Linked DNA regions of Candidatus Kuenenia stuttgartiensis. The protein of the gene in region 1 interacts with the protein of each later gene in a pairwise test. Links are inferred from orthologs where the notes say so. Each region holds a gene or a part of one and is shown in the gene's direction. Other genes may lie near its edges. The genes, in order: recA and dprA.

Region 1 (7,255 bases):
GCCCAGGCGTAATTACGTCATAGTACCTTATCGCTTATTTCTTTGCACACTTCCATTCGTCAGTGCGTGCTTTTTGCAAAATATTTAATGGTGAAATCCGAAACGAATTATTCATTTGTAAGTTTATGACGGATTTTTTAATCTGTGTGATATGTGGTTTCCCTTTCGTAATTTGTGAGTGCTTGGTTCTGGTTTGTCCATGTTAGATTCAATGAATAAAAATGATGATGTAATATCAGGAGTAAGAGTCCGGTTTGCACCCAGTCCGACCGGTTATTTACATATTGGCGGCGCAAGGACGGCTCTTTTTAACTGGTTATTTGCAAGACATAATAACGGTGTATTTCTCCTGCGGATTGAAGATACCGATCAGCAGCGTTCTACGAAAGAAGCAACGCAGGCTATTTTAGAGAGTATGAAATGGCTTGGTTTGGATTGGGATGAAGGGCCATATTTTCAAAGCCAACGATTGCCGATATATAAACGATATGCCGAACAACTGGTAGCGCAGGGAAATGCATATTATGACACCGATGCGGAAGGGCGCACTGCAATTCGGTTTAAGATGCAAGATAATGTTATCATACTCAATGACCTTGTTCACGGCGCAATAACATTTGATGCTGCTGTTATTGAAGACTTTGTTATTCTTAAGGCAGACGGTTTTCCCAGCTATAACTTCGCTTGCGTAGTGGATGATGCTGATATGAAAATTACCCATGTGATTCGCGGTGATGATCATATCTCAAATACACCAAAACAAATAGCACTGTATAACGCCATGGAAGTACGGTTGCCTGAATATGCACACATTCCAATGATCTTAGGTGAAGATGGTTCCAGGTTGAGCAAACGCCACGGGGCAACGTCTGTCACTGAATACAGAGACAAAGGGTATTTGCCTCAGGCGCTTGTAAACTTTCTTGCTTTGCTGGGGTGGTCTCCGGGAAACGACCAGGAAATACTATCGATGAGGGAAATGATTGAAAAATTTTCCTTAAAGCGCGTGAACAAAACCAGTGCGCAATTCGACAATACTAAATTAAATTGGATGAGTGGCCAGTATATCAAAAACACCTCCATTGAAGAACTTACCGCTGCTGCCAGGTTGTTTTTTGAAAAATCGGATATCGATACCACGGGAATCTCAATAAATCGGCTGTCAAGATTGATAGAATTGTACCATGAACGGTTTAAAAATCTCCAGGAATTGGTTGATCAAACGAGGTTTTTCTTTACGGATTCCGTTGAATATGATCCGGCAGCAACAGATAAATTCCTTAAAAGAGAAGGAATTTCTGAGATATTAAAGGAGGTTTATTCAGCGATTTCTCTCCTGAACAGTTTTGACAGACAAGGGTTGGAAGGGTGTTTGAGAGATTTAACCGCAAAAGCGGGTATTGGTTTTTCCAAAATCGCCCAACCTATAAGAGTTGCAATAACAGGCAGAAGCGCCAGCGCTGGTATCTTTGAAACAATGGAACTCCTTGGAAAAGAAACCACACTTAAAAGGCTTGAAAACACCATTAAAAACATGGACGGCATCACGAATGCCGTTGGGTTGTAACAAACATACTGTAGAGACAGGTTTAAAACCTGTCTCTACTACGGTAATCAAAGTACGAAAGCCGCGCTTGTTTTGCATTTCAAATCATTTTGTCATTAGGATTTGTTTCGTATTTCGTGCGTCGAATTTCGTATTTTTTATTTCATGGTGTCTTGTCCAGGTTGGGGGGCGTTATTCTTTTTCAGGGCAATTTTGAATGGGCGTAAGGCTTTTTATTGCGATTGAGATTACAGATGCTGTCCGGGAAAAAGTATTACATTTTCAAAATGACCTTAAAAAGGCTTCTGCTGATGTAAAATGGGTGGCGCCTGAAAATCTTCATATTACACTAAAATTTATTGGCAATACGGATGAAGAGAAGATTTGCGGGATTGTTGACGTTATTCATCAATCTGTCATTGAGATAAAACCATTTGATATTCGCTATAGTGGCGCCGGTACTTTTCCCGCTGGTAAATATCCGCGTGTAATCTTTGCCGGAGCTGTGGATTCAAGCGGCGCCCTGGCTTCAATTTATGAAAGATTAAACAGGCACTTAACCGCGCTTGGAGTACCATACGATGAACATACATTTGAGGCGCATATTACTGTCGGGCGGGTTAAAACACATAAAAATATAAAGAAACTTATGGAGTGTGTACATTCATACAAAGAATTTACCTTTGGGCAAGAAAGCATTGATCATCTGGTGTTAATGAAGAGCAATCTCACTCGGGAGGGGCCGATATACACAAGGATAAGTAATATTTGTTTTGCGTAACTTCATTATAATATTACTATCAAAAAAAGGGTTTTTATTTAGCGCATGCAAATCATATTATTTTTATAAACGATAACTTTATCTTTCTCTTACAAATATGACTACTAATACAGAAATACCTGATAAAGAAAAACGGCAGCAAGCATTGGAGAGAGCAATTTCGCATATCGATAAACAGTTTGGAAAAGGGACGATAATGAAATTAGGGGGCGATACGAAACTGGATGTTCCCGTAATTTCTACTGGTGCGTTATCATTAGATGTTGCGCTTGGCGTGGGGGGAATTCCGCGTGGAAGAGTCATTGAAATATTCGGGCAGGAATCTTCTGGCAAAACCACCCTAACGCTTCAAATTATCGCAAATGCGCAGAGGGGTGGCGGGGTAGCTGCATTTATCGATGCTGAACATGCGCTGGACTCCGAATATGCAAAAAGATTGGGTGTAAATTTGAATGACTTAATGGTCAATCAGCCAGACACCGGAGAACAAGCGCTGGAGATAGCCGAACTGCTCGTAAGGAGCAATGCGGTTGACGTAATAGTGATTGACTCGGTAGCGGCCCTTGTGCCACGCGCTGAAATTGAAGGAGAAATGGGAGATACACATATAGGATTACAGGCAAGGTTGATGTCGCAGGCATTACGCAAGCTCACCGCGTGCATTTCAAAATCAAGAACAAGCGTAATTTTTATCAATCAGATTCGTGAAAAGATTGGCGTTATGTATGGAGGAAACCCGGAAACCACGCCTGGAGGCAGGGCATTAAAATTTTATGCGTCGGTGCGTATTGATATTCGGAGGATTGGAAGTATAAAAGACGGTGATGCAATAATCGGAAGCAGAGTCCGCGCCACTATTGCAAAAAATAAGGTTGCAGCGCCTTTTAAAAGAGCGGAGTTTGACATCCTTTACAACACAGGCATATCGCGGGCAGGAGACATCCTTGACCTTGGCGCTGAACATAATATTATTGAAAAATCGGGAACGTGGTATTCATATAGAGAAACCCGGCTGGGGCAGGGCAGAGAGAATTCCAGGCAATTCCTCACGGAACATCCTGAAATGATGAAAGAGATTGAACAATCAATCCTGAAAATAGTACTGCCTTCTGCGGCATCTCAAAAGCCTCCCGACTCCCCCCCTGAAAGTACGGAAAAAAGCACACCTTCGAAGAGAGCGAAAAGTAATTAACGTATGAATACAGGTGAAATTCGCAATAAATTTTTAACATTCTTCGAAAAGAAATCCCATGTAATCTGGCCGGGAGATTCGCTTGTCCCGCAGGGAGACGCTACGCTTCTTTTTACGGGTGCAGGGATGAATCAGTTCAAAGATATGTTCCTTGGTAAGGGAAGATTAAATATAAAAAGGGCGACAACATGCCAAAAATGCCTTCGAACGGGGGATTTGGAAAATGTCGGCAGAACGGCTTCGCACCACACTTTTTTTGAAATGCTGGGCAATTTTTCCTTTGGCGATTATTTTAAAAGAGAAACCATTGCATGGGCGTGGGAGTTCCTGGTGCAGGAATTAAGGTTACCGGAAGAAAAACTTTTTGTCAGTGTGTATAAAGATGACCCCGAATCATACGAAATATGGGAAAAACATATCCGCATTCTCAAATCAAAAATCTATTCCTACGGCGAAAATGACAATTTTTGGCCTGCAAATGCCCCTGCGCAAGGCCCTAACGGACCTTGCGGCCCCTGCTCTGAAATATTTTACGACCAGGGAGCAGGCGTTGGTTGTGGTCGGGAAGAATGTGAACCTGCCTGCGATTGCGACCGCTTTGTCGAAATCTGGAATCTGGTATTTACGCAATTTGACCGAAAAGAAGATGGCAGGCTGGAACCATTGCCCAATAAAAATGTAGATACAGGCATGGGACTGGAGAGAATGGCACGTGTCATGCAGGGAGTGCCGACAAACTTCGATATAGATATTTTTGCCCCTGTAATTAAATCGATAGAAGATATTACACACCTGCGGTATCATGATAAAAAAGAAAACGCCGTATGTATGCGCCGGATAGCCGACCATGTAAAGGCCTCTATTTTTTGCATTGCCGATGGCGTTTTGCCAGGGAATGAAGGGCGGGGATATGTGGAAAGGCGTTTACTGAGGAGGGCTATACGTGATGGCGCACAACTTGGCTTAAAAGAATGTTTTTTATACAAGCTCGTGCCAATTATCAGCGATCTGATGCAGGATTATTATCCGGATATTAAACAACGCAGGGAGAATATCGCAAGGATCATAAAAAGCGAAGAAGAAAAATTCCTCGAAACTCTGGAACTGGGAACGGTACGGTTAAAAGAGTTAATGGATACAATGCAAAAGAATAAAATAAAGGAGCTTCCCGGAAAAGAGGCTTTTAAATTATATGATACATATGGCTTCCCTTTGGACATGACCGAATTAATTCTCAAGGAACACGGTTTTTCCATGGATAGCGCCGGTGTTGAAGTGGAATTGAAACGCCAGCGGATGCAGGCAAGGTCGTCATCCTCTATGACCGGCCAGGTATTTGACGCCGGTTTTTTGGGCAAGATTAAAGAGATATCAAAAGGCACAACATTCTTAGGGTACGAAAAGGATTCATGCAGGGCGAGGATCATTGCTATTGTTCAGGGCGACTACCTTATCGAAAAGGCTGAAGCCGGAAGCGAGGTATCGATAGTTTTGGATCAGACGCCCTTTTATGGTGAGTCCGGCGGACAAATTGGAGACACGGGAATCCTTGAATCGGAGGGGAGTCATATTTGTATAACGGATACAAAAAAGAACGATTCCTTTATCATTCATATCGGAAAGATAACAAAAGGCATAGTGAGGACAGGCGATATGATTGATGCGCGAATAGATACGCACAGGAGGGGTTTAATAAAAAGAAATCATACGGCGACGCACGTGCTTCATTGGGTATTGCGGAATGTCATTGGCAGACATGCGGAACAGGCGGGTTCAATGGTGTCCCCGGACCGTCTACGCTTTGACTTTCATCACTTTTCCTCTTTGACGAAGGAGGAAATTAACCGTATCGAGGATCTGGTAAACGAAAAAATAATGGAAAATGCGCTCGTGTCGGTGAAAGAACAAACGCTTCAGGAAGCAAGAAATGCCGGCGCCGTAGCCCTTTTTGGAGAAAAATACGAGGAACGGGTCAGAATGGTTTCCATCGGAGATTTTAGCAAGGAACTTTGCGGCGGTACGCACATAAACAATACCGGAGAAATAGGACCCTTCAGAATCGTCGGGGAATCCTCTGTCGCTGCGGGAATACGTCGTATAGAGGCGATCACAGGCATTTCGGCATTAACCAGGGACCGGGAGAAGGAGGAGATTGTTCAGGAATTGTGCGGCATATTGAATGCGTGTGAGGAAGATCTTTCTTCAAAAACACAGGAACTCCTGAATGAAGTAAAAAAACTCCACAAAGAACTTCACAAACAAAAGCAAAAAGAATTATTGGAGAAAATTGATTCGCTTTCCGTGACTGCAAAAGAAGTTTCAGGCGTTAACATTATAACAAAGAGAATAGATAATGCATCGGCGGATGATATGAGAAGAACGGCGGACATGCTGATGAAATCAGAAAAGGAAACCGCGGTAGCATTAGGAAGTGTTCTGAATGGGCGTGTAATAGTAATTATTTCTTTAAGCACAGGCCTGGCTTCTCGTGGTTTGCATGCGGGGAGTATCTCAAAAGAGGTCGCAAAAATAGTCGGCGGCGGTGGCGGTGGAAGACCGGAGATGGCGCAAGCGGGCGGACAGGTGGTTGGTAAATTAGACGAAGCGCTTGATTTTGCCGAAATGTTGTTCAGCAAAGAAATCCTGCAGAAGGTTTCTTAAGTCAAAAGATAGCGACCTTTAATTTTATTGAGATTTTTAAAAAAACCATATTGTTGCCTTAATTTTTTTGCAATTTGTCCTTTTTGCACATATAATTTTGTACCTCAGAGACTTGCGTTTAATATAAGGTAACATTTTGGTTTTCTGAAAAAATAGGGGCGAAGTATTTGCTATAGCTGGCATAAATACGTTCTTACCCAAACGGTAAAATTTTGCCGGTGTTGAGTCTGGATGCCTATAAATAGTATTGTTAATTTAAAAAATAATGTGTATAATCCTGCTTCTATAAAATGAACGCATCAGGGAGAAAATATTTCCGGTATTATTGACAAAACCCGGTGAGATAACCATATGTATACTCCAGCATTGCTGATCAGTTTTGTGTAAACTATTAAATAAATTTTTAACAATGAGGTTTTAAATGGCCAATCCAAAGAGGAGACATTCTAACTCAAGAACACGTAAAAGACGTACGCACGATAAACTTACGGTTCCCGTTTTTCCATTAGATAAAAATTTAGAAAAGGGGGGGCGTATCCGCTCCAAACGTTATGTTTGTTCGCACTGTAAACAAATAAATCAACCGCATACCGTATGCCATAACTGCGGATATTACCGGGGCAGGCAGGTAATTTCTGTTGAAAGGTAAATTTATGAGGATTGCGGTAGACGCCATGGGCGGGGATAAGGCGCCGCAAGAAATTGTCAAAGGCTCTGTCCTGGCTGCGCAACAGGTGCCTGATGCTGAGATTATATTGGTTGGTGACGAAAACAGAATTAAACACGAATTATGTCTTGGCGGAACCATTCCCAAAAATATAACCATTCACCATGCGGCTCAGATAGTCGGCATGGAGGATCCTGCAACACATTCCATACGGCAAAAAATAAACTCTTCCATTACGCAAAGTGTTGAGTTGGTCGCTAAGAGGAAAGCGGATGCAATCGTCAGTGCGGGGCATACGGGGGCAACGGTAGCGGCGGCAATGCTACACATGAAAACATTGAAAGGCATTCGTCGTCCAGGCATTGCGATATCCCTTCCCACCCTCCATGGATCATGTCTTATTATCGA
Region 2 (7,254 bases), 1.2 Mb from region 1 along the record:
TGCTTTGCCCATAAACTTGACAGAAAATCCCTCATCGTAGCCCTTGGAGGAGGCGTTGTCGGGGATTTAAGCGGTTTTATTGCAGCAACCTTTATGCGCGGCATTCCTTATATACAAATTCCCACCTCGCTGCTTGCGCAAGTTGATAGCAGCATCGGCGGAAAGGTAGCCGTCAATCACCCGAAAGGGAAAAACATGATCGGGTGTTTTTATCAGCCAAAGGCAGTATTCATAGACACAAACACGCTTTCTTCCCTCCCGTCGAAAGAAATGGTTGCCGGAATCGCTGAGGTTATTAAATACGGCGTTATAAGGGATGCGGAATTATTTGCGTTTATGGAAAAATCAATGGATGCTATTCTTCAATTACAAGATGAAGCATTGCTTAAAATTATTGCCACGTCGTGTCAGATAAAGGCCAATGTTGTAGAACAGGACGAAAAGGAGAAAGATCTTCGCGCCATTTTAAATTATGGACACACCATAGGCCATGCCATAGAAACGGTTACCCATTACAAACAATATCGTCACGGAGAAGCCGTTGCCATAGGCATGCTTTATGCCACAAAAATAGCAATTGAACTTGGCATCGCGGATACCTCCGTTTTCGACCGGCAGCTATCCATAATGAAAAACCTGGGCTTATCCATTCAAACCGGACTGAAATCAGAGGATATTATAAAGGCGCTGTACACTGACAAGAAAACGGTCTCCGGAAGACTCCGTTTTGTGCTCCCTACAAAAATCGGCGAGGTTATTATCTCTGATAAAGTAAATGATGAAATGCTCTACCGCGTATTAGATAAACCCCTTTTAGCCTTCTAACCATGGACTCGAAAAAACATCACCCGCAATGCGTGCCGGGTATTTTGGTTTTTCGATGGAGTATGTTTCTTTTAAAAACCTTATCATTCCCTTTCTTTATAAAGGATAAGCAACTTGACTGAATTTGAAGCCATTCTGCGCCTTCATATGACAAAGGGCATCGGGGCGAGGACATACCAGACACTTGTCGAAAGATTTGGTTCTATCGCCGGGGTATTTCAGGCGGTGAAACCCGAATTGGAAAAGTTACCCGGCATAGGCGGGAAAATAGCAAACGCAATACTGGAAGAATCGCAACGCGTTGATATACACCAGGAAATTGATTTAGCAGAAAAAAACAATATAAAAATTATCCCCTATACAAGCGCCGATTATCCGCAACACCTGAAGAATCTTTACGATCCCCCTCTAGTCCTTTACGTAAAAGGCAATTTGCTGGAAACGGATCTTATAGCCCTTGCGATTGTTGGATCGAGACGCTGCACCTATTACGGGCTGTCACAGGCAGAACGGTTTGCCCGCCAACTGGCGCAAAAAGGTTTCTGCATAATAAGCGGGATGGCACGCGGAATAGACACAGCAGCCCACAAGGGAGCGATCAGCTCAAATGGAAGAACGATAGCCGTTCTTGGCTGCGGATTAGGGACAGTCTATCCCAAAGAAAACACCGTATTATCAGAAAACATAATACAGCATGGCGCACTCATCTCGGAATTCCCGATAAACACGCCTCCTGACTATCGGAATTTCCCGCCGCGCAACAGAATTATCAGCGGTTTATCGCTTGGCGTACTGGTTATCGAGTCAACGCTGAAAAGCGGCTCCCTCATCACTGCTCAATGGGCATTGGAACAAGGAAAGGAGGTCTTTGCATTGCCGGGAAACGTTGATAGTCTCTACAGCCAGGGCACAAACAAATTGATCAAAGAAGGCGCAAAACTAACGGAAGACATTACCGATATTATCCAGGAATTAGGGCATGTTGCAGATAGTTTATGCCCTGCCGGCGAAGATGCAGCCTTAAATGACCCAAGAGATTTATTGCTCAACTCACATGAGAAAAAGGTTTTTTCCCTTTTATCCAGCACTCCAATATATATTGATGAGATTATTCAATCCACCAAACTACCCAACATCTATTGTTTCAAGTACATTAATGATCCTCGAAATTAAAAAACTGGTAAAACAACTTTCAGGCAAACGGTTTGTTAAAGCCTGATTGCCTGCCAAATTCATTTGAATATACGTAATTTCTAAATAAGCTGATGTTTTTATAATAATTCCTATCTTTTAAATTGAACCTTTAAATTGGACCAGTGCACTGAGGATAAATAACGTTTGAGCTGATCCACCCTTTATTTTATCACTACCCAAAAGAGGGCATTGACGACGCTCAAAATATAAGGATAATATATAACGACGTGTACTGGTCTTTTCAGTGGCATTCTTATTGCGCTCTTAAAATATACAAGGAAAATAATTATTCCTTTTTCAAGCAATCTGTTTTCTGCATTTGCATTGCCGGGCGGTTGTAATCTTTTATTATTCCGGAACTAACGATTGTAAAACATTGCCAGCAATATAAACAATACGCTGTTATGGAATGATATCTTGTCTAAAACGATAGATTGCGCAATCTATCGTTTTAGAAAAATCATATTGTTCCATGTTTTAATTTAACATTCATTTTTTTATTGGTAAGGGAGGGGTGTAATGAATTTAATTCGTTGGGAGAATACAGATCCTTTAGAAGGCTTTACTCATATTCAACGTGAAATGGGTGATTTGATTGATTTTCTCAGTTCCGGATCTAAGACGGAAGGATATGTGGGCGCAGAATTCCCCCAAATGGTGGTATCTATGAATAAAGATAACGTTATTGTAAGGGCAGAACTTCCTGGCATTAAGGTTATCGATCTGGACGTTCAGGTTGCGGATGATATTTTAACCATTAAGGGAGAGAGAAAACCAAACACGGGCGAAGGACATATAACTTATTTGCGCCGGGAAAGAAACTTCGGTACATTTGCCCGTTCTACTATGTTGCCGGAAAAAGTCGATGCAGAAAAAGTTGTGGCATCATACAAAAATGGTGTCCTAACCATCACATTGCCTAAGGCAGCAGAAAAAAAACCGAAACAAATTGAGATAAAAAAATCTTAAAGAAAAAGGAGATTTTTACAATGAGTAATACAGAGTACCCTGTCGTTAAAAAAAAGAAACTTGCGCCGGACAGATGTATTGTGACGGGAAAAGGCAATTGGTATTATCCCTTGTCGGATATTTATGAAACACCGGATAATTTCACAGTCGTAATAGATATGCCCGGGGTGGGAGCTAACAACATTACGGTAGATATGCAAAGCAATGAATTAATAGTTAATGGAGAAATCTCTCAGGAAGCATACACTGATGAGAAATTACTTTACAGCGAATACAATATAGGACATTATCACAGGCACTTTATCCTTTCGGATGCCGTAAACAGAGATAAAATCGAGGCAAAGATGTCTGATGGGATTTTAACGATAATACTCCCAAAGGCGGAGCATGTAAAACCACGAAAGATTCAGGTAAAGGAAGCATAAGAGAGATTCGCACCATTCGCGGGCAATATGAGAATCTGGCGTATGATTAAGCGCCAGGGGTATTAATTAACTATGGCTCAGAAACAATGATTATTGTGGAGAAAACTGAATGTGTTGGATGTGAAGAATGTTTATATGCATGCCCCCCCGCGGCAATTATCATGAATATGGACAAGGCAGAGATACTTCAACACAAATGTGATCAATGCGAACTGTGCATTAACGCATGTCCTGTAAAGGCAATAAAAAATGTACCGGAATAAGTTGGAAAAACAACCCTTTAGTGTTGTAGCAGTAATTTCTTGTAACAGTTCAGATTTTTGAAAAAGTAAAAACGCTCGTTCCCAAGCTCCGGCTTGGGAACGCAAGTGGCCTTGGAAGCTCCCGCTTCCCTTATGCTAAATTTCAATCCTAATCCTCCCCCCTTGCCCCCTCAAAGAGGGAGAATGTCCCCCGCTAGCGGGGAGTGTTAGGATAGTTGTCCCCCCTTGTAAGGGGTCGGGGGAGGATTTTATATTTTGTTTCGAATTTAGCATTTTCTTTTTGGTGCTTGTTTCGTTCTGGTTATGCCAGCGTATGGGTGAAATAATTGTAGCAATCATTTTTATTATTTTTAAAACCTGATTTATGGAGGGAAAAACTATGTCTGAACCTGGATTGTTCTGTCAAATAAACACTGCAGCGACCGGCCCGGCGGAGACTGTGAAAAAACATGTACCGGTAATAACATTGCCCGAAAAGGTAAAAGCGGGAGAACCATTTACCGTAACTATCAAAGTCGGTGAAGCCCCGCATGTGATGGAAAACGGGCATTTTATACAATTTATCGATTTATACTGCGGCCATATCTATCTTTCACGTGTGGATTTTACCGCAGTTATGACAAAGCCGGATATCTCTTTTTCCATTGTACTGCAACATGAAGGCTCCAGAACACTCAGGGCATTCAGCCGGTGCAATCTCCACGGTATATGGGAAGGTACGAGGGAAGTAAATGTAATGACATAATCTTTCTTTTCACAAGGAGTAATTATTATGATAAAGGTAAAAACATTTACTTCCACTCTGAAGATATTTCATGTTCATAATGAACTAGTTGAACTGGATAAGGAGGTGAACGATTTCTTACAACAAAACAATATTACAAAGGTAGTCTCGGTTTCTGACAGCACAACAAATACCGGCGGCGATACTATGGGAATAATACGTGTACTTGCTTATGAGTATTAAATACCGTGAATGAATCTATTCGCAGGATTATTCTAAAGACCGGTATTAAAAACGAATCGCTATTATTTATTCTATTGGTTTTTTTTCAGGAGAAGAAAAAATGAAGAACAAAAGCACTTTAACCCTTGCATTATTTTCCGTTACCATTGGCGCAAGCGCCTTTTTTTTCGGAACGTCTGTTTCAAAAGCCTCGAACATTGATGGTATGAAATTATATTTACAACACTGCAAAACCTGTCACGGCGTGGATGGAAACCCTACAGATCTTGGCGTAGGCCTGGGCGCCCGTAAATTTGCAGACGCTGAGTGGCAGGCAAAGACGAGTGATGAGCGAATAATTGAGCAGATAAATGAAGGCACGCCGGAAATGATGATGCCTTTCAAGGAAAAACTGACTCCCGGAAGAAGTGAAGGCTTTGGTGCCTGTTGTCAGAGGGTTTAAAAAGTAAGTTGTGCTGAAAATTTTTACACCGGGAAGAGGATACCATAATTATGGCACATAAGAAAACAAGTATGTTGAGAATCGTTTTTATCTTTTCAGCCTTATTTTTGCTTGCAGGTTCCGTCATTCCATTTTCCTTCCCGTGGGGAAGAAAAGGCCATAGACGCACGAAATCTTTTTGAATATCACTGTGCCAAGTGCCATGGATTGACAGGAGAAGCAAACAAAAGGGGAAAGGCATTAAAGGCGCCGGATTTATGTGATCCTGGATGGCAAAATTCAAAAACAGACGAAAGAAATTCTTCATTCCATCACTAACGGAAAGAACAAAATGCCGGCATGGAATGAAAGGCTGACACCTGAAGAAATTGAGGCCCTGGCCAGGTACGTGAGGAAATTATCAAAAAAGCAACGGTGATGAACGCCATTGCAGATTAAAAATTACCGTTAATAAATTTTTACGACTTTGTTCTCTTTTATGTTCATGTTTAGGAATTTTAATATTTTTAGTTAAACAATGAACAAACCCACCCCTCAATATCCTCCCAAGAGGGGACTTATCAAACTCTCCTTTTAGGAGGAGTTAGGGGTGGGTAAAAATGAATGTCGTTGGGTTTTTTGTCTTTTTAAAATACAACCTAATTTGCGAAAAAATGAAGGCGTGTTTTTTTTCCCACCGGGGGCAATATCTCTTATGTCACATAATGTAAAAAAGATTGGTGTGTTAACAGGTGGAGGAGATTGTCCCGGACTGAACGCAGTCATCAGGGCTATCGTGAAGTCCGCTGTCCAAAAACATGATATTGCCATAACAGGAATAGAAGATGGCTATGATGGGCTGATATTACCAAACAAAACAAGAGAGTTGACCCCATTTAACAGCAGGGGTATTCTTCATGTCGGGGGAACCATACTTGGCACTTCAAACCGGGCAAATCCATTTAAATATCGAATAACGGTAAACGGTAAAACGGAGATAAGAGACGTCTCCTCGGAAGTTATACAAAAAACAAAATCTCTGGAATTGGACGCCCTTATCGTTATTGGCGGGGACGGCTCGCTGAACATCGCATCTCATCTTTATGACATGGGCTGCCCGGTGGTAGGCGTACCCAAAACGATCGATAACGATATCCTCTTCACAGATGTCTCTTTCGGATTCAGTACAGCAGTACAGATTGCCACTGAAATGCTGGACCGTTTGCATACCACCGCAGAAAGCCACCACCGGGTGATGGTAATGGAGGTAATGGGAAGATATGCAGGATGGATCGCCGTGGCGTCCGGGATTGCAGGTGGCGCTGACGTAATACTCATCCCGGAAATACCCTATGATAAGGAAGAGATTTGCCAGAAAATTCTCCGCAGGCAGAAGAAAGGTTGCCGTTCCAGTATTGTTGTTGTATCGGAGGGTGCAAAAGAAATAGACGGCGCATTGTGCATTTTGCAGTCGGCAGAAGAAGGCGGGAGTGCGGAACGACTCGGGGGCGCTGGCGAAAAGGCTGGACTTTACATCAAAAATAACACCGGCATAGATGTGCGGGTCACAACGCTGGGGCACGTGCAAAGAGGCGGGACTCCCAATGCCACAGACCGGATACTCTCCACCAGATTTGGCGCCGCTGCGGTTAAGCTAATTATTAATAATCAGTTTGGACGCATGGTGTGTCTGAAAGGACAGGACATTGAATCTGTTCCGCTGAGCAGTGTGGCAGGCGGACAAAAAAAAGTGCCTACGGAAACAGGATTGGTAATAACGGCGGAGGAAATTGGCGTTAATTTCGGCAGAAAAGCGTAAAACCTGAAACCGTAGGGGCGAAGCATTTGCGATAACTGGCATACATGCGTTCATACTCAAGCATGCAAATGCTTCGCCCCTACATCGTGCGGTAAATATCGTTATTAAAAATGTTACAAGGTTTCACCAGTTAATTACCCCCCTGGACGTAGAGCAAGCAATTTCAATGAACCCCAAAATAACAACTTCACTTGCCTTCGGCCTGCTCATTATCGGTATTGTTGCGGTTCTCTTCATTATCATTCTGCCTGGCAGAAATAAAAAGACACACTATCCGGATTTTTTCCGGCAGGGACATCGTATTGCCGGCTATGCCTTCTTTGTGCTTTATATATTCATATGTTATTTAATGTCATTGAAAATCACGCGCG

What was found.
Region 2: the proteins of recA (region 1) and dprA interact in binary tests that used the Bacillus subtilis proteins (3 or more experiments, as listed by UniProt). The link is inferred for Candidatus Kuenenia stuttgartiensis from one-to-one orthologs.

Annotation. Positions count from the first base shown.
Region 1 is NZ_LT934425.1:1,263,760-1,271,014, forward strand. Bases 1,503-4,471 are described here. They hold recA (recombinase RecA), read left to right. Parts: upstream 1,503-2,424; coding sequence 2,425-3,519; downstream 3,520-4,471. Other genes in these bases: gltX (glutamate--tRNA ligase), read left to right, coding at 1,503-1,567; thpR (RNA 2',3'-cyclic phosphodiesterase), read left to right, coding at 1,764-2,327; alaS (alanine--tRNA ligase), read left to right, coding at 3,523-4,471. In the rest of the region: more of gltX, read left to right, coding at 212-1,502; more of alaS, read left to right, coding at 4,472-6,180; rpmF (50S ribosomal protein L32), read left to right, coding at 6,602-6,829; phosphate acyltransferase PlsX, read left to right, coding at 6,819-7,255. UniProt on the Bacillus subtilis protein: Multifunctional protein involved in homologous recombination, DNA repair and competence.
Region 2 is NZ_LT934425.1:2,449,349-2,456,602, reverse strand. The notes cover bases 1-2,968. They hold dprA (DNA-processing protein DprA), read left to right. Parts: upstream 1-939; coding sequence 940-1,998; downstream 1,999-2,968. Other genes in these bases: KSMBR1_RS11285 (Hsp20/alpha crystallin family protein), read left to right, coding at 2,539-2,968; aroB (3-dehydroquinate synthase), read left to right, coding at 1-825. Outside these bases: more of KSMBR1_RS11285, read left to right, coding at 2,969-2,988; KSMBR1_RS11280 (Hsp20/alpha crystallin family protein), read left to right, coding at 3,009-3,413; KSMBR1_RS23455 (4Fe-4S binding protein), read left to right, coding at 3,500-3,676; KSMBR1_RS11270 (class II SORL domain-containing protein), read left to right, coding at 4,056-4,421; KSMBR1_RS11265 (hypothetical protein), read left to right, coding at 4,449-4,643; KSMBR1_RS11260 (c-type cytochrome), read left to right, coding at 4,744-5,085; KSMBR1_RS11255 (c-type cytochrome), read left to right, coding at 5,197-5,403; KSMBR1_RS23450 (c-type cytochrome), read left to right, coding at 5,417-5,503; KSMBR1_RS11245 (6-phosphofructokinase), read left to right, coding at 5,780-6,883; KSMBR1_RS11240 (DUF6529 family protein), read left to right, coding at 6,915-7,254. UniProt on the Bacillus subtilis protein: Protein that helps load RecA onto ssDNA during transformation. Binds cooperatively to circular ssDNA, is able to bridge different segments of DNA. Favors the loading of RecA onto SsbA- or SsbB-coated ssDNA and formation of RecA-DNA filaments.